Gemmatimonas phototrophica: one gene and its partner. The main gene of each other region encodes a partner of the protein of the gene in region 2 in a complex. Links are inferred from orthologs where the notes say so. Each region holds a gene or a part of one and is shown on either strand. Other genes may lie near its edges.

The links.
Region 1: the proteins of trxA (region 2) and trxB are in contact, whole or in part, in a crystal structure (PDB 1F6M), measured with the Escherichia coli proteins. The link is inferred for Gemmatimonas phototrophica from one-to-one orthologs.

Annotation. Positions count from the first base shown.
Region 1 is NZ_CP011454.1:2,451,016-2,457,156, forward strand. What follows is about bases 2,594-5,532. They hold trxB (thioredoxin-disulfide reductase), read right to left. Parts: upstream 4,604-5,532; coding sequence 3,584-4,603; downstream 2,594-3,583. Other genes in these bases: GEMMAAP_RS10430 (hypothetical protein), read right to left, coding at 2,594-2,874; GEMMAAP_RS10435 (MBL fold metallo-hydrolase), read right to left, coding at 2,931-3,581; GEMMAAP_RS10445 (hypothetical protein), read right to left, coding at 4,665-5,432; GEMMAAP_RS10450 (SDR family oxidoreductase), read right to left, coding at 5,407-5,532. In the rest of the region: GEMMAAP_RS10420 (RrF2 family transcriptional regulator), read right to left, coding at 1-365; GEMMAAP_RS10425 (aspartate ammonia-lyase), read right to left, coding at 565-2,013; more of GEMMAAP_RS10430, read right to left, coding at 2,080-2,593; more of GEMMAAP_RS10450, read right to left, coding at 5,533-6,135; GEMMAAP_RS10455 (PHP domain-containing protein), read right to left, coding at 6,139-6,141.
Region 2 is NZ_CP011454.1:1,735,998-1,743,969, reverse strand. Bases 2,050-4,821 are described here. They hold trxA (thioredoxin), read right to left. Parts: upstream 3,712-4,821; coding sequence 3,388-3,711; downstream 2,050-3,387. Other genes in these bases: GEMMAAP_RS07220 (hypothetical protein), read right to left, coding at 4,290-4,821; mce (methylmalonyl-CoA epimerase), read left to right, coding at 3,813-4,223; rsmI (16S rRNA (cytidine(1402)-2'-O)-methyltransferase), read right to left, coding at 2,466-3,395; GEMMAAP_RS07240 (DUF4159 domain-containing protein), read right to left, coding at 2,050-2,454. Also shown: GEMMAAP_RS20515 (DUF4175 family protein), read right to left, coding at 1-1,721; more of GEMMAAP_RS07240, read right to left, coding at 1,729-2,049; more of GEMMAAP_RS07220, read right to left, coding at 4,822-4,847; GEMMAAP_RS07215 (pyridoxine 5'-phosphate synthase), read left to right, coding at 4,963-5,703; GEMMAAP_RS07210 (Hpt domain-containing protein), read left to right, coding at 5,727-6,734; GEMMAAP_RS07205 (lysylphosphatidylglycerol synthase transmembrane domain-containing protein), read left to right, coding at 6,742-7,755; GEMMAAP_RS07200 (4-(cytidine 5'-diphospho)-2-C-methyl-D-erythritol kinase), read left to right, coding at 7,792-7,972. UniProt on the Escherichia coli protein: Participates in various redox reactions through the reversible oxidation of its active center dithiol to a disulfide and catalyzes dithiol-disulfide exchange reactions.

The DNA.
Region 1 (6,141 bases), 710 kb from region 2 along the record:
TCGATACGCTTCTGCAGGAGCATCCATACCGGTCGGATACTGCAATTCTCCGCTTCGGCGCACCGCCCCGCGTCTACGGGATGCGTGACACAGTGCAGGTCAAAGGTCGTCAGTTCCGATGCCTGAATCACGTCGCGCACCGTGATCTCTTCCGGCGCTCTGGCAAGGGAGTACCCACCGCGCGCTCCCCGCGTGCTGTTGACGATGCCCGCGCGACGCATGCGCAGCAGAATCTGCTCGACATAGTCACCAGGGAGCCGCTCGCGTGCCGCAACATCGCGGCCAGTCACCGGCCCCGTGCCTACCCGTCGAGCAAGGTGCAGGGCGCAAATCAGCCCGTATTCGGCCCATGTTGTAATCCGCATACCCGAGAGTCTAGGTCGGAATCGTGGCCGAGACAAGCCATTCAGGCCCCAGCTCCCCGTTTCCCATGCCGGCGTCGTCTAGACCGACACAGTGCCCCGCTCGCCGGGGGCCCCTCCCCGCTGTGCGGCATTGTGCCGGCCTTCCCGGGAAGCCTGTAGAGGCCGCAGGCAATCCGGTAGCGACACACTTCAGGACGTCCTAGCCTCCAGTCACCGCGCCATGGTGTCCCTCAGGAACACCAATCTCCGTAAGGCGACGCAGATCGAGCACCCGGTCCACCTGATCCAACGGCAGGATGGCCTCGCGCTTGACCAAGTCCCGAATGAGCACGCCCTCGCGAACGCTCCGTTTGGAGAGTTCCGCTGCGGCGGCGTACCCGATTTGTGGCATGAGCGCGGTGGCCAATGCCGCCGAGCGTTCCACCCAATACGCACACATGGCCGGATTGGCCTGAATGCCGGTGATGCACTTCTGGGTGAGCACGTCCATGGCGTTGGTGAGTAACTGCATGGAAAGCAGGACGTTATGCGCAATGACCGGCATCATGACATTGAGCTCCAGTTGTCCGTGTTCAGCGGCCATGGTCACGGTGGTATCGCAGCCGATCACCTGAAAGCAGACCTGATTGACCATTTCCGGAATGGATGGATTGATCTTGCCCGGCATGATGCTGGAGCCCGGCTGCACGGCCGGCAGCGATATTTCGTCGAGGCCGGTGCGCGGGCCGGACACCATCAAGCGCAGATCACTCGCGACCTTCGAGAGATCAATGGCGAGTCCGCGCAAGGCGCCGCTGAAAGCCGCGGCATCTCCCATGCTTTGCATGAGCTGGATACGATCTTCACCCACACGCAGTGTGGGAATACCACTGATCTCCCGCAGATGCTGGACCATGAGTGCGGGATACTGCGGTTCCACCGTGACGCCGGTGCCAACGGCCGACCCACCGATCCCGAGATCATTGAGATAATCGGCGGCCTCGGCCACCCGACGGCGGCAACGCTCCAGTGTCCCGGCATAGGCGGTGAACTCCTGGCCGAGGCGGATGGGCATGGCGTCCTGCAGATGCGTGCGGCCCGCCTTGACGATTCCGTCGAAGGCGCGTCCGCGATCCTGCAGTGCCTCACTCAGCTCTTGTACCGCCCGCAATAGCGCTGGCAGCTGGCGCAGGACCGCCAGGCGGATGTTGGTAGGGATCGTATCGTTCGTGCTTTGCGCCATATTCACATGATCATTGGGATGCACCGGGGCATATTGGCCCCGGGCTGCGCCCAACAATTCATTGGCTCGATTCGCGAGCACCTCGTTCACGTTCATGTTGTGAGAGGTGCCGGCACCGGCCTGATACGGATCGACGACAAACTGATCCCGGTGATGCCCGGCGAGCACTTCGTCGGCTGCGGTGATAATGGCCGTGGCGCGTTGGGCATCAAGGCGACCCGTTGCGCGATGCGTACGCGCCGCTGCCTGCTTGATCCAGACCTGCGCGACAACAAACGGCTCCAGCGGTCGCAACCCGCTGATGGGAAAGTTGTGCAGCGCGCGGACTGTTTGGATGCCATACAGCGCGTCCGCCGGTACCTCGAGCGTCCCCAGCGGATCGCTCTCGAGGCGGGTTTCCAAGACAGGTGACGACGGCATACTCATGTGGACTCTCCCAAATGCCAACGGGCGCGACCCGAAGGTCACGCCCGTTGTTGCATGGTCAGGTGATCACGGAAACACGAAGGTGGTATCGATGGATGACGTGAGATGCAAATTGGCCGCGTTTGTTCCGACCAGATTGGTGCGCCACCTCACGAGCGTCAATGACCGCTTCGGTGGGCCACTCGCCAGGAACTGTGTGAGGAGCCCGCCAGGAATCACCACGGAGCCATCGTCCCGTAGCGCGCAATACACCTGTTCGTTCGCAACGGGGGACGTGGCGGGATTCGCGTACCTGAGCTGCAGGATGATCGCGGCCGTTGGATCGTTGGTGCCATTCCACGTGACGGAGAGATTCGCGCCAGCCGCCGGGATGGTCAGCGGTCCGAGCGCGAGGGGCTCGGCCAGCTTGATGGACCCCGTGATGGCGGGGAAACTGGTGCCCTCACCCGGTATACTGACCTGCGCTACGTCACCTGCGGTGTATAGCAGAGGGGCGTTGTCGGGCGTCGCATAGCGGGCGTCCGTCGCGGAGTAGGGCAACTGCCGGGTTGCACCGGCCACCGTGATCCCAATCGACGTACCGGCCGCACGATCACCCCGCGCGCTCTGCACCGTGGTATCCACCGGGGCGAAAATGCATTGATCACTCTGCTGCGTGATGCTGTTTGGCACCTGCAGACCGATAGACTCGAAGAAGACCACGGTCGTCGCAGCGCTGGCCTGCGTGGCCGAAGTGCCCTTCGCGAGAAAGTTGACCGCACCGTACTTCTGAAGGTTCTGCTCAGTTTCCGTAATGCTTGAGCAGCCTGTCAGCGCGCACGCTGCCAAAGCAAGGGCCGGTAGGGTTCGTTGCGTAGTCATCTTGTCTGTGCGCGAGAGGTAACGGCTGAACGGATGCCGCGTATGGGACCGGGACGTCAGGCCCCGATTGGCCGTGCGGCGCCACGCAGAAAGGGATTGGACGCCAACTCACGCCCGATCGTAGTCATAACACCGTGCCCTGGTAATACCCGAGTCCCCTCTGGAAGGGTGGCCAGGCGCATGAGGGACTGGTGCATGGCTGGCGGGTCGCAGAGTGGCAGATCAGTGCGCCCGATGGACCCTGCAAAGAGGACATCACCTGAAATGCAGAGTTCATGCCCGATAAATGCCACATGACCGGGAGCGTGCCCGGGCACGTGCCATACGGCAAAGGAGTAGGCTCCAAGCGTCAGTGTATTCCCCTCGGCCAGCTGGTGCTGGGCCGGGGGCGGGTTTTCGATCTGAATGCCCCATCGCCCGGCGTTCTCGGCGGCATGCTCGTAAAAGAACTGGTCTGCCGGGTGCATCCAAATGGGTACCGGATTGGCCCGCACGACCCCCGCCAGCCCTCCCACATGATCAAAGTGGCAATGCGTAAGCCAGACACCGGCCAGCCGACACCCAGTCGCGGCGACCGCGGCGAGCAGCGTTTCCGCCTCATCACCGGGATCAACCAGCACCGCCTGCTGCGATTCAGGATCGGAGAGCAGCCAGCAGTTCTCCTCAAGCGGTCCGACGGTCAGTTGCTGCACGCGCAAACCGGACACGTTCAGTCCTGCGCCGTGGCAATGGAGCTTTCACCCGTTTCGAGTACGGGGGCCTCGCCGATGCCGTGATGCGCCAGCCAACGCTCCGCTTCCAGCGCCGCCATGCAGCCGGTGCCCGCCGAGGTGATCGCCTGCCGATAATAGTCATCGATGACGTCGCCTGCGGCAAAGACGCCATCCACGTTCGTGGAGGTCCGCCATGGCGCCACTTTGATGTACCCGAACTCCGACGTGTCCAACTGCCCGCCGAGGAACTTGGTGTTTGGCGTGTGCCCAATGGCCACAAAGAGCCCACCAACTTCCAGCTGACTGACGGCCCCGGTCACGGTGTCTGCGAGGGAGAGGCCGGTGATGAAATCATCACCCAGCACCTCGGTCACCTGCGAGTTCCAAATCACCCGGACCTTGGGATGCTGGAGTACCCGGTTGGCCATGACTTTTGACGCGCGGAAACTGTCGCGGCGATGAATGATGACCACTTCGCTGGCAAACTTGGTGAGATACATCGCTTCTTCCATTGCAGTATCGCCACCGCCCACCACTGCGAGACGCTTGTTACGGAAGAAGGGCATGGCCCCATCACAGACCGCACACGCCGACACGCCGCCGCCCTGCTGCGCCATGCGAATCTCACTCTCGAGACCGATCCACTTGGCCGCCGCTCCCGTCGCTACGATGATCGTGTGTGCGGTGACGGCAGGCGAGTAGTTGGGTGTGATGGTGAACGGGCGTTGCGACAGGTCCACCTGCTTGACGAGTTCGGACACCACCCGCGTTCCGTGATGCACCGCCTGCGCCTTCATCCGTTCCATGAGGTCGGGGCCACTGATGGCCTCGGGGAACCCCGGAAAGTTCTCGATGTCCGTCGTGAGCATGAGCTGGCCACCAGGGAGCTCAGTGCCGACCGGCTCACCCTCGAATACCAGCGGGGAGAGATTGGCACGAGCCGCATAGATGGCCGCCGTCCAGGCCGCCGGGCCGGATCCGATGATGACGACGTTTTCGGAAGTCGAATCAGACATGTTCACGATGGGTGAAAGCAAAATGAAGCAGAGCGTTTCGTTGAAACGAAGACGCCGTGTGTTATGAAAGTTCGAGGACCCCAAGCGCACCATGGCAGTGCGAGACCGTACCAACCAGCACGCGACTCGGTCCGTCACTGCCCCACTGTGCCAACTGCTCATCTGCCCGGGCAATGGCGGCAGCGTCGATCATCCCCACGCCGTAGGTGCGGTGGGTACAATGAAAAATAGCCGTTCCGTGCAGCGTTGGTTCGCGATCCGCCATGCGCCCGATGGCGACCGGCATGCTCCAGTCGCGGGGGCCACGGGTAGCCGGGCACTTGGCGGGCTCGATACAGTTTACCGGACAGGTCCACGTGGCAAAGCTGACGTAGTGCCGGTTGTCCGGTGCCGCACGTTCCCAAGGCGTGGGCGGTACGGATGGGAGGGGCACCACCTCCATGCCACGCCCAGGCCACCGAAGACGCGCACGGGCTATCAACCAATCGAGGCAGAGGTGCGGCATCAGCGGTGACGGTACCATCGCATCGGCCGCAAGTGCCGGTGCCCCTTCAGCGAGCCAGATGGCGAGATACTCGTCCCAGGTGGAGACTACCACCCGGACCGGGGCGCCCGTGTAGTGCTGCTGGTCGAGCTGGGTGGCCACTCGACAGTGCGGATCCCGATCGACCACGACGATGTCCTGGACGGACAACGCCCCACGTTGGGCCGCACGCGTGAGCTGTTGGGTATACCAGCTTCCGTAACAACCTCCGCCAATCACGACGATGCGCCGGAAGGCAAGCGGTAACGCGGTGCCCACGTTAGCGACGGAGATGACGTCCACCATCGACCCGGAGCAAGGTGCCTGTGATGTACGGTGCGTCAACGAGATAGTGCACCGCACCGACCACATCGAGGGGGGTCCCCGTGCGAGCCAATGGCACGTCGCGCAAGAACTTCTCCCGCGCCGCCTCGGTCATGTCTTCGGGGGCGAGCACGAGTCCCGGCGCGATGGCATTGACGCGAATGCGCGGTGCAAGATGTTCGGCCACCGTCCGCACCAACTGATGCACCGCCGCTTTGGTGACCTGATGCGGGATGAGTTGCGGGAACCCGGTTTCATCGGCCAGGTGGTCGGCCATCTGGATGATGCAGCCGCCGTCGTTCAGCGCACGCGCTGCTGCCTGCATCAGAAAGAACGGAGCGCGGAGATTGATGGCTTCGGTGCGAGCCCACTCATCGGGCGTAACAGACTCGAAGTCCCGGAACTCCATGACGGACGCGGAACTGACCACCACATCAAGGGCATCAAAGGCCGCGACGGCCGCTTGCACGATTCGCGCGGGCGCGGAGGAATCCTGCAAGTCTTCCTGCACGACCAGCACCCGCACGCCATGCGCCTGCTCCAGCTCTCTTGCCAGTGTCGCCGCGTCATCGGGCGAGTTTCCGTGATGCAGCACGAGGTGATAGCCGCGTTCCGCAAAACTGCGCGCAATCGCGGCACCGACCCGCCGCGCACTGCCCGTGACGAGTGCCACCCGTCGCAGCATGGGCTA
Region 2 (7,972 bases):
TTGGCGGCATCACTCTTGGCACCGTTCGACGAAGACTGATCGCCACCATTGGCCTTGAGGTCGCGGCTGCGTGAGGCGTCGGCAGTGTTCTGCTGCAACCGCTTTTCCTGCTGTGCCAACTGGAGCGCCTTGGCGGCCAATGAGTCGGCCATGGAGCGCGCCATGGCGCGCTGCTCGGACAGCGTTGGCATGCGCAGAATGACTTCGGCGCTCTGTGCCTGCTGCGCCCACGGCGAGTCGTCGGTGGCCACGGCGGTCACGTGCAGCTTGTCGCCCGGCTCCAGCCCACGCCCGTCCAACGTGATGGTCGTGCCGCCTTCAAACACCGGCGATTGCGGCGTAGCCACCTCCACCCGCTCACGCGTAATGGAGCCACCGCCGTTGGCCAGTTCCTTCCACATCACCAGATGCACCCGTGCAACGCCATGATCATCACCGGCATCCACAATCACGGCCACTTCACCCGTGGGCCCAATGGCCGTGTCGGTGGCCGGCGCCACAATTACCACAGCGGGCACCTGATCAGGAATGACGGTGAACGGCAATGAATCCGGGAGTTCTGGGGGCAACACCGCGCCATCGGCCCGCGGCGTCGCCTCGGCCTGCCACTGCCACGCGCCATCACGATCAACGGTGAACAGCCCTTCGGCCACGCCCCCTTCGCCTGTGCCGCCGTTGACCGCCGTGAGCGGCACACGGCTCCGTCCGTCGGTCAGCACGGCGTTGCGGGCACCACCGCGCAGCATGGCCCGCAGGCGAATCTGCGTCCCACGTGGCACGCGCAGGGGCGGTACCGGTTCCAGCGTTTCGTCGGCGCGACCGAGGTAGGCCGGATAGATGGCCCGCAGCGACACCTCCCCAATCCAGCCGCGCTCTTCCACCACCAGCGTGGCCGACAGCTCCTCCGACCGTCCATCGGACACACGCAGGGAGGTCGCCGCACGCACCGGCCCGAGCGCCAACATGACCACGCCGTTTTCCGGCACGGTCAGCAGCGTATCACTCCACGCTTCCCCTTCGGCCCGCCGGGATATGGTGACCGTCTGTCGCCCAGTGGCCAGCACACGCACGGTGACCGGCATGCCGCGCGGGACGCGGGTGGTGAGATCATCAAAGGCCAGCGCCGGCAACAGCGTACCACGCCATGCGCTCACCGGCTGCAGCACGGCCGCCAACCCGTCCGGCGCGAGGCGCGCGGCACCAGCCACGAGCGCCGCACCTACGGCCGCCGCTGCGGCGGCCAGCATCAACGCTTTCGTGAGCGAACCGGTCAGGGCCGGGACCAGTGGGCCGGCCTGAAGGCGACGCGCGACATCGTCGGCAGCACGGGCGCCCAACGCACCGGTACTCGCCACTTCCAGCGCGCCACGCAGTGAGCCTTCGCGCAACTGCTGTTCGCGTTCCACGGTGCCCGCCAGCGACGGCAGTTGCAGTACGGCCTGCACCTTGCGCCACCGCCACAAAAACATCGCGCCCGCACCACTCACGGCCACCACGGCCGCCAGCAACGGCAGCGGGGCGGGAAGAGTGAGCCACCGCCCGTCGGCCAGCACAAAGGCGGCGAGAGCCAGCCCTGTCGCCAACACCGCGACGGCGCCCAACGCGGCAGCGGCCGTCCCTCGGGTTGCCAACGCCTGCTGTTCACCGCCAAGGCGCGTTTCGAGTGCGCGTCCAACGGCGGGTGTCGCGGCCTGCAGTCCACCAAGTGCCGGTGCGGTCATGTGGGCATCACGGCTGCACGCGGCTGGTGGCCGCGTAAGTAAAGAGATTCACGCCAAGCCGTAGCGCCTGCTCGTGGATAGCTGGTGGGTCCGGATACGTGCCCACGTCTTCCCAGCCGTTTCCGAGATCGGCGGAATAGGTGTAGTACAGCGCGAGCCGGTTCCCAATGAAAATGCCGTACCCCTTGGCCGGCTTGCCGTCGTGCTCATGCACTTTGGGCAGGCCGTTGGGGAACTCATACACGAGATGGTAAATGGGGTGCGACGTGGGCACTTCCACCAGCGGGCGATCGGGAAACACCTTCACGATCTCGCGGCGAAAGCTTTCGTCGAGCCCGTAGTTGTCATCCACATGCAGGAAGCCGCCGCGCGTGAGGTACTCGCGCAACCGGCGTGCTTCGACTTCACTGAACTTCATTTCCCCGTGCCCGGTGGCATGGAGAAACGGAAAATCAAAGAGCGCCGAATCGGTGAGCGTGACCTTGGCCTCGGCGCGCTCAATAGGAAGCGAGGTACGCTCCGCGATGGCGCGAATGAGGTTGGGCAAGCTGGACGGATTGGCGTACCAGTCACCGCCCCCTTCGTACTGCAGGCGCGCCACGGCCAGCCGGCCGGGGCCAGCAGTCGCTGCGGTCACGGGCGCTGCAAACGGCCGCGCCGCCACCAGTCCGGCCGGAACGGCGAGACACGCAGCGAGCAGGACGGGACGGAGCAGGCGCTGCGGGAGTGGCATGCGGGACCGGATCAGGTGTCGTGGGCGAGACGATACGCAAGGTTACGACTGGCGCCGTGCTCGTCCATGAGCATGCGAACGATGTCGCGCGGGCGGAAGCCCTCGGCGCGCAATGCATCGGCAGTCGCGCGCAGGCCGTCTTCCGTGGGTTCCGCGGCCGTAGCGCCAGCCAGCACGATCACGATTTCTCCCCGAGGGGGTACCGCTTCGTAATACGCGGCGACCTCCTCCAGCGTTCCGCGCTTGATCTCTTCGAAATGCTTGGTGAGCTCTCGGGCCACGGCCACGGCGCGCCCGGTCCCGGCCAGCACCGCCAGGTCGCGCAAGGTATCCACCAACCGGTTGGGCGACTCGAAGAGCACCACGGCATGAGGCAGGCGTACGGCCATGGCGAGGGCGTTCTCCCGCTCCTTCCCCTTCCGGTCGAGAAAGCCAAGCACGGTAAAGGGGTGCGGCGTGAGGCCGCAGGCCACCAGAGCGGCCAGTGTGGCGGAGGCCCCGGGAATAGGCACCACCCGCAGCCCGGCCGAGATTGCGGCATCCACCAGCCGCGCCCCCGGGTCTGAGACCAGGGGCGTGCCGGCGTCGCTGATGAGCGCCACCCCTTCTCCGGCGCGCAGACGGTCGAGCAGCCGGGGAATCATGCTGGCTTCATTGTGCTCGTGGAGCGCCAGCGTGGAGGTGCCAATGCCGTAGCGGTCGAGCAAGGGGCGCGCGTGCCGGGTGTCCTCACAGCAGATCACGGCCGCTTCGCGCAGCACCGCCAGCGCCCGCAGGGTGATGTCCCCGAGGTGCCCAATGGGTGTGCTTACGACGTGCAAAGCCCCAGGCGTGATTGCCTGGGGCCAGAGTTCCGCCGCCCGCCCCGCCAGCGCCGAGGCACCCTCAGCGGCCGGCAGATCGGGGGTGGTGCCGGGCTGACTCACGTCAGCCTCAGGCATGCTCCTTGAACTTTGCTTCGAGGGCGGGACGCGGCACCGCGCCCACAACCTGATCCACCAGCTTCCCGTCCTTGAAGAACAGGATCGTGGGGATGGACCGCACGTTGAACTTGGCGGCGGTGCGCTGGTTGTTGTCCACGTCGAGCTTGGCCACCTTCACCTTGCCCGCGTAGTCGGCCGCGAGCTGCTCCACGATCGGGGCGATCATGCGGCACGGGGCACACCAGGTCGCCCAGAAATCCACCACCGACAGACCGGCCTGCTGCTCAATTTCCGTCGCGAAGGTATCGTCCATCACTTCGACTGCGTTCGCCATCGTGTGCTCCATGGGTCACCTGCCGCGTGAGGCACGCAGCCTTGGTGTCCCTTTACAGGATTAGAATTCGGCATCGTTCACCCCGATCCATAAAGACCGACATGACTGATTCCGTTCGCCGCGGCACGCGCATCGCCCACATCGGGATTGCCGTTCGCGCCCTCGACGAGCTGCTCCCCATCATGCGAGACGTGCTGGAGATGCCTGAAGTACCCCTGAGTGATGCCGACGGCGCCACGATTGTGGGACTCGCCGCCGGAGAATCACTGGTGGAGCTGCTGCACTCGACGTCCGAGGCGACACCCATCGGGAAATACGTCGCCAAGCGCGGCCCTGGCATCCATCACGTCTGCTTCGCCGTGGACGACCTCGACGGCATGCTGCAGAAGTGCCGTGACGCCGGTCTCCGACTTATCGACGAGACCCCACGCCTTGGCGCCGAAGGCAAGCGTATCGCCTTCCTGCATCCGAGCGCGACCGGCGGGGTGCTCGTCGAACTGTCCGAATACTAGTCGGCCTGTCCAGCGGGGATAGCCCGGGGGCCGGAACGGCCGCCCGGGGCATTGTGGGGCGACCGCTTACTGGCAGAAGTCGCGCAGCTTGCTCACGTCGATGTCTTCCACGAGCCACTTGCCACCGGGCCCGGGGACGGTCATGACCGTGGTCCGGGCTTCCAGCTTGGCCTTCTTGATCTCGATCAGGTGCTCCTGCCGGCCGCCGGTCTGCAGTCGGGGGCCATTCTCGGCAAAGCGGAACTGATCGTGCTGGAGCAGGCATTGCATGATGACAAGACGCTTTTCCAGTTCGTCGCGCTTGTACTGGTCGCGGGCCAGCCCCTTCCCGTTCCCCCACAGGCCGGACATGGCCTGGAGATCCTGCGCCTTGACGGCGGCCATGAACGATTCCACGGCCGCCCGCCCCGTATTGCCACCAATGCTCGTTGGCGTCCCGCCCACCGTGGGCACGGCGGTCGCGCCGGGCAAACGGGTTTCCGTGGAAACCGCCTGACGGGCGCACGCGCTGGTGAACAGGATGGTCGCGACGGCCATGATGGCCACCCGCGGCGTGAACCCCTTTCGCATCTTGAGCTGCTGTCCGAGCACCAAGGCCTCCTTACCTTCGGTGTAAACGTGCAATGGTGTAAGCTATCACCATTCCGTGCCGCACATGTCCAACCGGCCAGGGGCCGGTACCTTTTGTGGTCAGGGCGGTCCGAGTGACCCGCCCGCTTCTTCCAGGACTACCCCAGAGATGTCGCTTCGCTACCAGCGTCTGTACGTCAACATCGATCACGTCGCCACCGTGCGGCAGGCCCGCCGCAGCGAGACGCCCGATCCGGTGGCGGCGGCAGTGCTTTGTGAAAAGGCGGGTGCCGATGGGATCACCGCCCATCTGCGTGAAGACCGTCGTCACATTCAGGACGACGATATCCACCGGCTGGCCGCCGCGGTGACCACCCTCCTCAATCTGGAGTGTGCCATAACCGACGACATGCTCCGTCTCGCCGAAACACTTCGGCCCGCGCAGGTGACGCTGGTTCCTGAACGGCGCGAAGAAGTGACGACCGAGGGCGGGCTCGATGTGGTGCGCCATGAGACGGCGGTGCGCGAGGCCGTGACACGCCTGAAACGCCTGGGGATCCGTACGAGTCTGTTCATTGACCCCGATCCGGCGGCGGTTCGCCTGTCCAAGGCGGTCGATGCCGACGCGATTGAGTTGCACACCGGTTCGTATGCGCATGCGCCGCGAAACCCGGCCACCCTGCAGGCACTCAAGGACGCGGCAGCCCTTGGCGTGTCGTTGGGGCTGGCCGTGCACGCCGGCCATGGCCTGTCGGTGGACAACGTGGGCCCGGTAGCGGCTATTCCGGAGATCGAGGAGCTCAATATCGGGCACGCGATCATCGGACGCGCCATCTTTATCGGACTGGATGCTGCCGTGCGGGAGGTTCGTGCCGCCATGGACGACGCCCGCGAAGCCGATCGGTTCTGAATTTTCCTTTAGCTCTCCCGCGCATGAGTGCACCGCAGGCGCTTATCGAGTTCTTCCAGAAGGAAGCCACGGAATACCTCGACCGGCTGGATCAGTTGCTCACCGATCCGGGGGCTCCTGATGCGGCAGCGTTTCTGGCCAGCGCCCGCGCGTTGCGCGGCAGCGCCACCATGACGCGTCTGGATGGGCTCCCCGACTTTGCCTCGACCCTGGAGCGCATTGCCACCGGGCTGCGTGATCAGGAGCTGCGCTGGGATCAGCGTTTGCATTTCGCGGTGCGCGGGGCGCTGGCGGAACTGCGCCAGCTGGTGGAGAAGGCCCCCATGTGGGCTGAGGGCGAGCAGCGACGGGCCCGCACGCAGTCGGTGGCCCTGGCCTCAGTGGCCGCGGGCTATCTGGCCACCAAGGCGCCGGCGGAATCGCCGACGGCGCAGGTCGTGCCCATCTCGCGCTTTTTCCCGGATGACGGCATGCCCGCCATTCTGCAGCGCAATCCGACGCCGGCCATTACCCTCGCCCAACGCTTCCGCAGCGACGTCGCGGCTGCCGCCGACGGCGTGGCCCGCGAGGCGGCCGCATTGGCCACCAGCCCGGCCGGACCGTCTCAGCTGGCGTTGGCCGATGGTGTGCGCCGGGCCCTGCTGGGATTGGCCGACGTGGCGGAAAGCTATGGCGCCGCCAGCATCGCCAATCTGGTCACCAGAATGGCCCGCGCTCCGCTGGCCAATGCGGCCGAGCGCGCCGGTGTGCAAGGGTTTGCCCAGCTGCTCATGAACCGCGAACTCACCGACGCCCAGCTGGCCGCGCAGGTGAAGCAGGCCAATGTCACCTGGAACGGGGCGCCGGCCCCCGAGGTGGCCATCGTGTCCATTGAGTCGCTGCTCTATCGCGGACACTCGGCGGTCACGCGGGCACGCGAGGTCCGCGATCAGCTCAAGGTGCATTGGCAACGGGGATCGCTCGCGCAGCCCGACGCCCAGGCGCTCTTCGAGGAACTGAGCGACTTGCTCGACCTGGCCGTTACTACCTGACGCGCGCGTGAAGGCCGGCCGCACCCTGCTCGGCTTTCTGCTCAGCGCCCTCCTGCTCTGGTGGACGCTGCGGGGTGTCGAGCTGGCGGCGGTGTGGGAGGTGCTGCGCGCAGCAAACGGGGTGCTGTTTGCGCTCTCCGCGGCGGCGGCCACCGCCATTGTGCCCATCCGAGCGCGGAAATGGCAGCCCATTCTGGAGCCCGTGGTCGGGGTAGTCCCCTACGGTCCGTTGTGGCGCAGCACCGCCATTGGCGTGATGATGAACAATGTGTTCCCGCTGCGCGCCGGAGAGTTTGCGCGGGCCTTTGCGCTCACCCGGGAAGTGCCAGCCGTTGCCCTCACCACGAGCCTCGGGTCACTCGCCGTCGATCGCATCTTTGATGCGCTGGTGGTGTTTGCCATGATGTTCGCCGCCATGCTCGACCCCCGGTTCCCCTCCGGGGCCACGGTGGCGGGTCGCACACTGGGTGAGATTGCCATTGGTGGCGTTGGGCTCGTGGGAGCCGCCCTGGCGGTGTGCTACGTGATCGTCTTGCGCCCCGGCATGGTGGTGGGCCTCACCAGCGCCGTGGCGGCGCGACTCATGCCCGCCCAGCGCGATACGGTGGTGGGCTTTGTGGAACTGGGCGTGGGCAGTCTGGCGGTGCTTAAAGATTCCCGCCGCTTTGGAGCCGTGCTGCTCTGGACCGTGCTGCACTGGCTCACGCATGCGCTGGCGCTGTGGCTGGGCTTTCTGGCCGTGGGGATGGACGTGCCCGTGAGTGCGGCGCTCTTTCTGCAGGGCGTGTTGGCCATTGGGGTGGCTGTCCCCAGCTCACCCGGCTTTTTCGGGGTGTTTGAAGTGGCCGCCAACGTGGGGCTGGCCGTGTACGGTGTCCCCAAGGAAATTGCCGTGACCTGGGCGCTGGGCTATCACCTGCTCAGCTTCATCCCCATCACCGTCATTGGCGCGATATACTTCGCGCGCGTCGGACTGAATATGGGCGAAGTCCGGCAGGCTCAACGCGCCCCCGGCCCGTGAGCCGCCCTCTGCTACTCCGGTGAAGGAACGTTCGTGATGGGACAAGAGAGCACCGCCGCGCGTTCGCGCACACAAACCGCACACGCCAAGCTCAATCTGGTGTTGCGTATTCTCGCGCGCGAAGCGTCGGGATATCACGGCATCGAAACGCTCTTCCAACGTCTCGCGCTGCACGACGTGGTAGACGTGACGGTGAGTGATGCCCCCAAATCGCTCA